Regions from separate parts of the Actimicrobium sp. CCI2.3 genome, predicted to be linked through region 2. Evidence: predicted binding sites of a transcription regulator. Region 2 holds the regulator's gene; the other holds the start of a gene.
The links. The regulator sigma-54, encoded in region 2, starts transcription at its own class of promoters, with help from an activator protein. The targets are predictions, from matches to a motif close to TGGCANGNAANCTGCTTT.
Positions count from the first base shown of each region.

Region 1 (5,688 bases), on a different contig from region 2:
GCAATAACGCCATTCCTTTTGCCATACTCACGCGCGAAGCGGCAGAGGGATGGCTGCGCGCCCTATCCTGCAGCGGGTCGTCGGCCTGCAGTTTTTTATAGAAACTGACGAAGTCGGCGGACGACCAGCCGGCCAGATGCGCCAGTGTCATGCCGATCTGATCGGCCTCGGTTTCTTGAATACTGGATAAACTGCCAAGCTGTATTTGTAATGGCAGCTCCAGGTCGAGTCGCTCCGACAAGATAGCGAGTGTGCTTTCCGGCTGCGGATTAATAAGGCGTGCTTCGGAAAGTGTTTCGCGATGGTGTTGAGCAAGGGCATGGGCAACCTCGTGACCAATCAAGGCCGCCAGTTCACCGTCGTTCAGGTCGAGCCGTCGAACGAACTGACTGCCAACAATCATTTTGCCGCCAGCCATGCAATAGGCATCGATATCGGGCGTACTGCTGGTGTGCAATTCCCACTGCCAGTTTTTTACTTTGGGTTCCAGGATGGCGGCGGCACGCAGGATCGTGGCGGCAACCCGCTGGGCGCGTTCCGTCATGGCGTCATCGTCATCGATCTGATGGGCGTCAGTCAGCTCCTGTAGCAATTGTCTGTAGTGCACCGCCGTATGCTGCTGTAACGCATCCTCAGAGAAGGCCAGTTCTTGCCACCTTCCCGTTTCGGGAACTTGTGCAAGCGCACTGGCACACAAGCAAATGACAGCAATAAAGCCAAGTCGGTGGAGAGTCATTTTGTCCCTTTACGTGCGGAAAGGAAAACAAGGGCAATGCTGGTCATGCTGTTACAGAAGTACGTCGCTACAGGCAGCACGCCAAAATCGGATTCGTTAAAAGCGATGCTGCGTGCGTGGTGTTACTTGATACCGTGATGGCTGGTTTGGCTGGTCTTTAACTGGCGAAGTTGCTGCCACAGTGACGCATATCGACAAGCATTCAGCGAATTAAAAATGGTGCGTCTGAATGAATAGTATGACTTTTGGTTTCTGCCGCGAAAGTAATAGTCAGTATTTTTCAATGTGTTGCGGAAATAAGGTATTCCTGCACAAGCAGTTCCTCAAGCGGGGCAGAGGATGCCCCTCACCGTTATGGCAAAACCAGCCGCGATTGGCGTTACGCCGGATGTTGAAAAAATTGGGTCGACAAAGGTGGTGGTGCCGATCAGCTGCCTCAAGCGCGCGGCGCTTCCAGTTCGGCCAGCGGCCAGCGTGGCCGGACCGTGAAGGCGTAATCGCGTACCGCCAGCGTCGGGTCCTGCGCCAGCCGCAAGCCACCGGCGAAGGCAATCATCGCGCCGTTGTCGGTGCAAAATTCCAGCTCCGGGTAATACACCCGGAAGCGTTTTTTCAGGCCGGCTGCATTGAGCGCATCGCGCAGTTGCCGGTTGGCTCCGACGCCACCGGCCACGACCAGCCGGTTCAGGCCGGTGTGCTTGAGTGCACTCAGTGATTTGGCCACCAGCACATCGACCATCGCATCGACAAAGCCGCGTGCGATGTTGGCCTTGTCCTGTTCGCAGACATTGCCCGGATGGTTTTTGACCACCGTCAGTACGGCGGTCTTGAGTCCGGAAAAACTGAAATTGAAATCCTTTGAATGCAGCATCGGCCGTGGCAACTTGTAAGCCAGCGGGTCGCCGAACTCGGCCATCCGTGAAATCGCCGGGCCACCGGGATAGCCGAGTCCGAGCAATTTGGCGGACTTGTCGAACGCTTCGCCAGCTGCATCATCGAGAGTTTCACCGAGCAGCGTGTAGCGGCCGACGCCATCGACGCGCATCAATTGCGTGTGACCGCCCGACACCAGCAGCGCAATGAACGGGAACGCCGGCGGATCGCTGGCTAGTAACGGCGAGAGCAAATGGCCTTCGAGGTGATGGATGCCAAGCACCGGTTTGTCCAGCGCCAGTCCGAGACCGCAGGCAACAGCAGCGCCCACCAGCAGCGCACCGGCCAGGCCGGGACCTTGCGTATAGGCGATCGCATCAATGCGGTCACGCGTCAGCGCCGCCTCGTCCAGTACCTGTTCGAGCAACGGGATGGCGCGCCGGATGTGATCGCGCGAGGCCAGTTCGGGGACGACGCCACCGTATTGCTCGTGCATCGCGACTTGCGAGTAAAGCGCATGCGAGAGCAGGCCGGCGGTGGTGTCGTACAAGGCCAGGCCAGTTTCATCGCAGGAAGATTCGACGCCGAGAACAATCATGGTGGGAGCAGGGGCGGGATGGGGAAGAGCGCCATTGTAAGGGATAGGTGCCGCAGTGCCGCCGTGTCCCCGCAGGCACTGCGATGGGGCGACGCACAATCGTGGCGCAGTAATGACCCGCTTTCGATCAATTCTTTACGTGATTTGGGGCAATCTGGCTGGCATACCAATTGCAATAAGAGACACAGCGCGGCGCTGATTGCAGAGCCGTAATGCGTCTTTTATGTCGATCTCCAGAGGATTTCATGACCAGCAAACTTCCGCACCCCGGCCTGAGCCGTCGCAGCATTTTGAAAGCCGGTGCCGTCGCCAGTGCCAGCGCCTTCGGCGGACTTGCTACGCAAGGCGTCTGGGCTGCTGGCTCCGACAAGCCAGAAAAAGAAGAGGTCAAGGTCGGCTTCATCCCGCTGACCGACTGTGCGTCGGTGGTGATGGCGTCGGTCCTTGGCTTCGACAAAAAATACGGCATCAAGATCGTGCCGACCAAAGAATCCTCCTGGGCCAGCGTGCGTGACAAGCTGGCCAATGGCGAACTCGATGCAGCTCACGCGTTGTATGGCTTGATTTATGGCGTGCATCTGGGTAACGGCGGTGCCAAGAAGGACATGGCTGTCCTGATGACGATTAATCAGAACGGCCAGGCCATCACGCTATCGAAAAAACTGGCCGACAAGGGGGCCGTCGATGGTGCCTCGCTGGCCAGGCTAATGCAGACCGACAAGCGTGAATACACCTTCGCCCAGACTTTTCCGACCGGCACCCATGCGATGTGGTTGTACTACTGGCTGGCGGCCAATGGCATCAACCCGATGAAAGATGCCAAGGTCATCACGGTACCGCCGCCGCAAATGGTCGCCAACATGCGGGTCGGGAACATGGATGGCTTTTGCGTCGGTGAGCCGTGGGGCCATCGCGCGATTGTCGATGGCATCGGTATCACTGCCACCACCACGCAGGACATCTGGAAAGACCATCCGGAAAAAGTCCTCGGCACCACCGCCGAGTGGGTCAAGAAATATCCGAACACAGCCCGCGCACTCACCGCTGCAGTTCTGGAGGCCAGCCGCTGGATTGATGCCTCGCTGTCGAACAAGAACAAGATGGCCGACACCATCGCCGAAAAGTCGTATGTCAACACCTCGGTCGACGTGATCAACCAGCGCATTCTCGGGCGTTACCAGAATGGTCTGGGCAAGACCTGGGACGATCCGAACTGCATGCACTTCTTCAGCGACGGCGCAGTCAATTTTCCGTACCTGTCGGATGGCATGTGGTTCCTGACCCAGCACAAGCGCTGGGGCCTGCTCAAGACCGATGTTGATTACCTCGCGGTGGCCAAGGAGATTAACCGGATCGACGTCTACAAGGACGCCGCCGCGATGGCCAAGGTCAGTGTGCCGAAAGACGCTATGCGCTCCAGCAAGCTGATGGATGGCACGGTCTGGGACGGCAAGAACCCGCAAGCCTACGCCGCTTCCTTCAAGATCAAGGCCTGAGGAACTCACCATGCGTGCCGTCATCGACTCCTTCAATCATGCACCGGCCGAGCCGGCCAAGCCCGCTTCGGCGACCGCCATGCCAACCACGACAGAAAGCACGCGCCGTCGCGCCGTCGGCGCGGACGTGCCGCGCGCTGCCCCGCGCAAGTCGCCACTGCGGCCAGTGGTGATGGCCTTGTTGCCGCCACTGGTCGGACTGGCATTGCTGGTACTGCTGTGGCAAATCGTGGCGTCGCGCAATGCCGGTTTTCCGACGCCGATGGTCACGCTGCAGGAAGCGATCAAGCTGTTTTCCGATCCGTTCTATCGCAACGGTCCGAACGACCAGGGCATAGGCTGGAATATCCTGGCATCGCTGCAACGCGTCGGCATGGGTTTCGGTCTGGCCGCCGTGGTCGGCATTCCGTTGGGGTTTGCGATCGGTCGCTTCAAGTTCATGGCCGGCATGTTCGGGCCGATCATCAGCTTGCTCAAGCCGGTGTCGCCACTGGCCTGGTTGCCGATCGGTCTGCTGGTCTTCAAGGCGGCCGACCCGGCGGCGATCTGGTCGATTTTCATCTGTTCGATCTGGCCGATGATCATCAATACCGCTGTCGGCGTGCAGCGCGTGCCGCAGGATTACATGAATGTGGCGCGGGTTCTGAATCTGTCGGAATGGAAGATCCTGACCAAGATTCTGTTTCCGTCAGTGCTGCCATACATGCTGACCGGTGTGCGACTGGCCATCGGCACAGCCTGGCTGGTGATCGTCGCAGCGGAAATGCTGACCGGCGGTGTCGGTATCGGTTTCTGGGTCTGGGATGAATGGAACAACCTCAACGTACCGCACATCATCATCGCCATCGTCGTCATCGGCGTGGTCGGATTGATTCTCGAACAGGCACTGGTGGCCCTGGCGCGGGCCTTCACTTACGAAGATGCAGGGAGCTGAACATGAACGATAAATTCATCGAGATCCAACACGCCAGCATGGCCTTTGCCGTCAAGAAGGGCAGTTATCAGGCACTGGTCGACGTCAATTTGCAGGTGGCCAAAGGCGAATTCATCACGCTGATCGGTCACTCGGGCTGCGGCAAATCGACGCTGCTCAACATGATCGCGGGCCTCACCATCGCGACCGGCGGCACGCTGCTATGTGCCAATCGCGAAATTGCCGGCCCGTCGCCGGAACGCGGCGTCGTGTTCCAGAACCATTCGCTGTTGCCGTGGCTGACCTGTCACGACAATGTCTACCTCGCGGTCGAGCGTGTCTTCGGTGCGCTCGAACCCAAAGCACGATTGCAGGAACGTACTCGCGCCGCGCTCGCCCTGGTCGGGTTGACCCATGCCGAACACAAGCGTCCGAACGAAATTTCCGGCGGCATGAAACAGCGCGTCGGCATTGCGCGCGCGTTGTCGATGGAGCCGAAAGTCTTGCTGATGGATGAGCCGTTCGGTGCGCTCGATGCACTCACGCGTGCGCATCTGCAGGATGAATTGCTCAAGATCGTCGCTGCCACCGGATCGACCGTGGTGATGGTCACGCATGATGTCGACGAGGCAGTGCTGCTGTCGGACCGCATCGTGATGATGACCAACGGACCCTCGGCCACTATTGGTGACATCGTGTCGGTTGAGCTGCCGCGCCCGCGCGAACGGGTAGCACTGGCCGCCGACCCGCAGTACATGGCTTATCGCACCGCCGTGCTGGAGTTTTTGTATCACCGGCAAGCACGGCCCGCGGCAAGGGAAGCGGCGTAGCTGTAACGGGACGATGCCACGCGTCAAAGACGTAAAAAAAGCCACCGGACTAATCGGGTGGCTTTTTTTGGCGGGAGGCTGCGCGGACGTGCTACGCAGCCAATGCAGCCAATGCAGTATTACTCGACCCGGATCAGCTTCTTGTTGACGAACTCCTGAATGCCGGCACGCGACAGTTCGCGTCCGTAGCCGGAGTTCTTGATACCACCAAACGGCAATTCCGCCGAGGTGTTGGTTGGCGT
Region 1 is NZ_JASJWR010000033.1:616-6,303, forward strand. Features, by position in the region: gene QN370_RS16805 (M48 family metalloprotease) at 1-697, opposite strand, end outside; gene tsaD (tRNA (adenosine(37)-N6)-threonylcarbamoyltransferase complex transferase subunit TsaD) at 1,173-2,207, opposite strand; gene QN370_RS16815 (CmpA/NrtA family ABC transporter substrate-binding protein) at 2,453-3,703, shown strand; gene ntrB (nitrate ABC transporter permease) at 3,714-4,637, shown strand; gene QN370_RS16825 (ABC transporter ATP-binding protein) at 4,640-5,446, shown strand; gene QN370_RS16830 (NAD-dependent succinate-semialdehyde dehydrogenase) at 5,566-5,688, opposite strand, start outside.
Region 1: the regulator sigma-54 is predicted to act here: its motif matches at 2,367-2,384, upstream of QN370_RS16815 (CmpA/NrtA family ABC transporter substrate-binding protein).

Region 2 (5,688 bases):
AAAAACTTACTGAATGGCACGGGCATGGTCGCCAACAACGCCACCCGCCAGCTCGACCTGGCCAACCGGGTGCACGGCGTATTTCCACCTGCACCGGTGCGCTGATGTCTTGCCCGACTTTTTTTCGTACCCTCCACCAGGAATTTTCATGAAATCGCTTTTTTTCGTTTTTTTATTCATGTTCAATGCGGCCATCGTGCCAGCCGTGCATGCTGAAAAAGCCGACTCCACCAAACCCACTGTCGTCGATGCCGACCAGATGGCTTACGACGACGTCAAGCAAGTCAATACGTTCACCGGCGCGGTCGTAGTCACCCGCGGCACGCTGCTCATGAAAGCCGCACGCGTGGTGGTGGTACAGGACGCAGCGGGCTATCAGTTCGCCACCTTGTATGCCGCAGCCGGGAGCCTGGCCAGCTTTCGCCAGAAGCGCGATGGCGGCGCTGACCTGTGGATCGAAGGAGAAGCCGAGCGCATCGAATACGATGGCAAGACCGAACTGGTCAAATTGTTTTCAAGGGCGAAGATGCGCCGACTCAATGGCACGACGCCAACCGACGAAGTCGAAGGCGAATTCATTTCGTACGATAGTCGCAGCGAATTTTTCTCGGTCAATAACACGCCGGCAGGACAGGACAGCAAGGCCGGTGCCGGACGGATCAAGGCCGTGATCCAGCCGCGCGCACCCGCCACTCCGGACACCCAAAAATGATCAACGCCCTAGCGACGCCTGCTGATTCCTTCATCGATAACAGCAGCAAACTCATCGTCACCGGCCTGAAGAAAAGCTATGGCATCCGGCAAGTCGTCAGCGATGTCTCGCTCGATGTCGCCAGCGGCGAGGTGGTTGGCTTGCTCGGACCGAACGGTGCAGGCAAGACCACCTCGTTCTACATGATCGTCGGCCTGGTGCCTTCGGATGCCGGTGAAATCCGCCTTGATGGTGTCGATATCTCGCGTCTGCCGATCCACCAGCGGGCAGTGCTGGGACTGTCTTACCTGCCGCAGGAAGCGTCGGTCTTTCGCAAGCTGACCGTCGAAGAAAATATCCGTGCCGTGCTGGAACTGCAGGTTGACGAGCAGCGCAAGTCATTGACCAAGAAGGTCATCAATGAGCGCCTCGACACCTTGCTGCAAGATCTGCAGATCGAGAAGCTGCGCGACAACCAGGCGTTGTCGTTGTCCGGCGGCGAGCGCCGACGCGTGGAAATTGCCCGCGCGCTAGCCAGCAACCCGCGCTTCGTGCTGCTCGATGAACCGTTCGCCGGTGTCGATCCGATTGCCGTCATCGAAATCCAGCGCATCGTGCGCTTCCTGAAAGAGCGCGGCATTGGCGTCCTGATCACCGACCATAACGTGCGTGAAACACTGGGCATCTGCGATCGCGCCTACATCATCAACCAGGGAGCGGTACTGGCCAGCGGAAGACCGGATGCCATCATCGCCGATGAATCGGTGCGACGGGTCTATCTGGGCGAACACTTCCGGATGTAGGCACAGTCAACGATGAAACAATCCCTCCAGCTCCGTACCTCCCAGCATCTTGCGCTCACCCCGCAACTGCAGCAATCGATTCGTCTGCTGCAACTATCCACACTGGAACTGCATCAGGAGCTCGAGCAAATGCTGACCGACAATCCGCTGCTGGAGCGACTCGACGATCCGCTCGATCACTCGGTGCGCCTGTTGGCCGATGGCGCACTCGGGGCCGATGGCATTCGCCAGCAAGGTGCCAGCGAAGACGCCAACGCCGCACCGTCGCCATCCGAATCGGACGCTCCGGCATCGGACCAGGTCGATGCCGGCGACGCCACGCCAAGTACCGATTCTGACTGGAGTTTCGACGATGTCGCGCGCACTTCCAAAGCCCCGGAAGACGACGATGCGCGACCCCAGCTTGAGGCGCACGAATCGACGCTACGTGAATTTTTGCTCGAGCAGATGCGCGTCACGGTAAGCAATCAACGCGACCGTGCACTGGTCGAATTGATGATCGATGCACTCAATGAAAATGGCTACCTCGAAGACACGCTAGACGCCATCTTCGAGCGCTTGCCAGCTGAACTGGAGATCGAGCCTGAAGAGCTGACTATCGCTTTGAAACTGCTACAGAGTTTCGATCCACCCGGCGTTGGCGCACGCAATGCGTCCGAATGTCTGGCACTGCAAATCAAGCGCTTCCCCGACATCGCCATGGTCACCCGACGCATGGCGTTAGCCATCGTCGACAACCATCTGACACTGTTTGCGCAGCGTGATTTCAGCAAGCTCAAAAAAGCCCTCGACTGCGATGATGAAGACCTGCGCGAAGCCCAAAGTGTGATCCGCCAGTGCAACCCGCATCCGGGCGCGATCTTCGGCGGCGGTACGTCCGATTACGTGGTGCCGGACGTGATCGTCAAGCGCACCAAGGGCGGCTGGCAGGTCATGCTGAACCATGATGTGATGCCGCGACTGCGGGTCAATGCGATGTACGCCAACATTCTCAAGCAAAGCAAAGGGGATGGATCGCTCACGTCACAGCTGCAGGAAGCCAAGTGGCTGATCAAAAATATGCGCCAGCGATTCGACACCATCCTGCGCGTCGCGCAGGCCATCGTGGAGCGACAGCGGAACTTTTTTTCGCATGGAGCGGTCGCCATGCGCCCCCTTGTTTTGCGCGAAATTGCTGATACACTCGGTCTGCACGAGAGCACTATCTCCCGTGTGACCACCCAGAAATACATGCTGACTCCACATGGCATGTTCGAGCTAAAGTATTTTTTTGGCAGCCACGTTGCCACTGAAACAGGCGGTGAAGCCTCTTCAACGGCAATACGGGCACTCATCAAACAATTGATAGGAGCCGAAGACCCGAAGATTCCATTTTCTGACAGTAAAATCGCAGACATGCTGGGAGAACAGGGTATGGTGGTAGCAAGGCGTACGGTCGCAAAGTATCGCGAAGCCCTGAAAATTCCCCCCGTCAACCTGCGCAAGGCCCTGTAGTTTCTGTAGTTTCTGTAGTTTCATTTGTCGTGTTGTACTGTCGCTGTGTTCGAAGCACCCCATCCGTAGCGGGTCCGGCTCCGAACCTCCATCGGCATTATTCAAAGGAGCGCTGTATGAATCTCACAATCAGTGGACATCATCTCGAAGTGACCCCTGCCATTCGTGAATATGTGCAAAGCAAGCTTGAGCGTATCAAGCGCCATTTCGACCATGTCATTGATATTGCCGTCATCCTGACGGTAGAAAAACTCCCGGAAAAAGAAAAGCGGCAGCGAGCAGAAATCAACCTGCATCTGCGCGGCAAAGACTTGCACGCCGAGAGTATTGCGGAGGACTTATATGCCGCAATTGATGCGCTGATCGACAAGCTCGATCGCCAGGTCATCAAGTACAAAACCAAATTGCAGGATCATCAGCACGACGCCATCAAGCACATCCCTGAACCGGTTGTTGCCATCGTTTCCTCCTGATCGAACCCGCTGCCGGGCAAACTGGCACATTCCACTTAGGGCGCATTGATTGCGCCCTTTTTGATTTCATGCAATTGACTTGTGCACAACCGAATACGAATCCCGACCATGACCGCACTCATCGACACCCAGATCAAGAACACGACCGGCCAGATCACACTGGATCGCCCCAAGGCCCTCAACTCGTTATCGCTCGCGATGGTGCGCGACCTGACGCGTATCCTGCTGGACTGGCGCGACAGTGCGACGGTGCACGCCGTGCTGATCAGGGGCAGCAGCGAAAAAGCATTTTGTGCCGGTGGCGATATCCGCTTTTTCCATCAGGCCGGTACGTCCACCCCGCAAGGCGGCAGTGCTGCGCTGGAAGATTTTTTCACCGAAGAATATGCCCTCAACCATCTGATCCATTTTTATCCGAAACCCTGGATCGCCGTACTGGACGGCATCGTCATGGGCGGTGGCATGGGGCTGGCGCAAAGCGGTGTGCAGAACCGGCTTCGCATCGTTACCGAACGAACAAAAATGGCGATGCCAGAAGTCAATATCGGCTTGTTCCCGGATGTTGGCGGCAGCTATTTCCTGTCGCGCACGGCAGGACAACTTGGCACCTACCTCGGGGTCTCCGGCGAGATGATTGGGGCTGCCGATGCACTCCATGCGGGACTGGCTGACCTGTTCCTTCCGTCCAGTGCCTTGGCGGGCCTGCAGGAATTAGTCGATCAGTTTTCCGGTGGTGACCTGCGTGCAGCGATCCGTGCCTATGCCGAACCGTTCGCCATCGCTTGCGATCCGGCGGGCAGCAAACTGGCGCAGAATCAATCGCGCATTGCGCAGCATTTCGGATTCGATTCGGTCACGCAGATCGCCGACTCACTGGCCGGTGACGAGTGTGCGTTCGCACAAGCGACCCTGGCGACGATGCAGAAACGCTCACCGCTGATGATGGCCGTGACCTTGCGGCAGTTGCGATTGGGTGCCGCACTGGATCTGGCAGGCTGTCTGCGCATGGAGCGCACGATGGTGCGGCATGCATTTACGCGAGGCGAAGTCATCGAAGGCATTCGTGCGGTAGTCATCGACAAGGACAACCAGCCGCGCTGGCAACCGGCCGACCTGACGCACGTCACTGAGGCGATGGTGGAGGACTTCTTTACACCAGCCTGGCCTGCTCACGCGCACCCGCTGCGTGAACTCATCGATCAGTGACAGCCGCGCTCTTGCAGGTCTGTCGATTCAGAGTTCGTCCATCATGAACAGTCGCCGGTGCTCACGGATCGCATAGCGGTCTGTCATGCCGGCGATATAGTCCGCCACCTTGCGCACCTGACTGGTGGTATCGCCTTCACGAAACTCGTAATCCGGTGACAGCAGGCCGGGCTCGGCCATGAAGGCGGTGAACAGATCGGTGACGATGCGGCGTGCCTTGCTGGTCATGCGATTGACCAGATAATGGCGATACAAGTTCTCCCGAAGGAATTGCTTGAGCAGCGTCGCCTGGGCGTGCATCTCCGGTGAAAAGGCGATCAGAGGCGGTGCATTGCGCACATCATCGACGCTGTCCAGCCGGACTTCCCGGATGCGCTCGCGCGAGGTATCAATCAGGTCAACCACCAGCGCATTAATCATGCGGCGTATCGTTTCACTGATCGCGCGGCGACCGCTGATACCCGGATAAGCCTGTTCGACTTGATGCCGATGACGCGCATACAAGTCGATCTGATCGAGTTGTGCTTCGCTGATCAAACCGGACCGCAGCCCATCATCAATGTCGTGGTTGTTATAGGCAATTTCATCGGCCAGGTTAGCCAGTTGCGCCTCCAGCGTCGGCTGCTTCTTGTCGAGAAAGCGCTGGCCGATCGCACCGAGCGTGCGGGCATTGACGGCGGAACAGTGCTTGAGGATCCCCTCGCGCGTTTCAAACATCAGATTGAGACCGTCGAAGGCGCCGTAACGCTCTTCCAGCACATCGACCACCCGCAAGCTTTGCAGGTTGTGTTCAAAGCCACCGTAGTCGGCCATGCAGGCATTGAGCGCATCCTGACCCGCATGCCCGAATGGCGTATGACCGAGATCGTGCGCCAGCGAGATCGCTTCGATCAAGTCTTCATTGAGCCGCAAATTGCGCGCCACCGAGCGGGCGATTTGTGCCACCTCGATCGTGTGCGTCAGGCGCGTTCGGAACAGGTCACCTTCGTGATTCACGAACACCTGTGTTTTGTACTCAAGC
Region 2 is NZ_JASJWR010000011.1:26,385-32,072, reverse strand. Features, by position in the region: gene lptC (LPS export ABC transporter periplasmic protein LptC) at 1-105, shown strand, start outside; gene lptA (lipopolysaccharide transport periplasmic protein LptA) at 149-712, shown strand; gene lptB (LPS export ABC transporter ATP-binding protein) at 709-1,494, shown strand; gene QN370_RS08075 (RNA polymerase factor sigma-54) at 1,507-2,988, shown strand; gene hpf (ribosome hibernation-promoting factor, HPF/YfiA family) at 3,105-3,461, shown strand; gene QN370_RS08065 (enoyl-CoA hydratase/isomerase family protein) at 3,570-4,667, shown strand; gene QN370_RS08060 (deoxyguanosinetriphosphate triphosphohydrolase) at 4,695-5,688, opposite strand, start outside.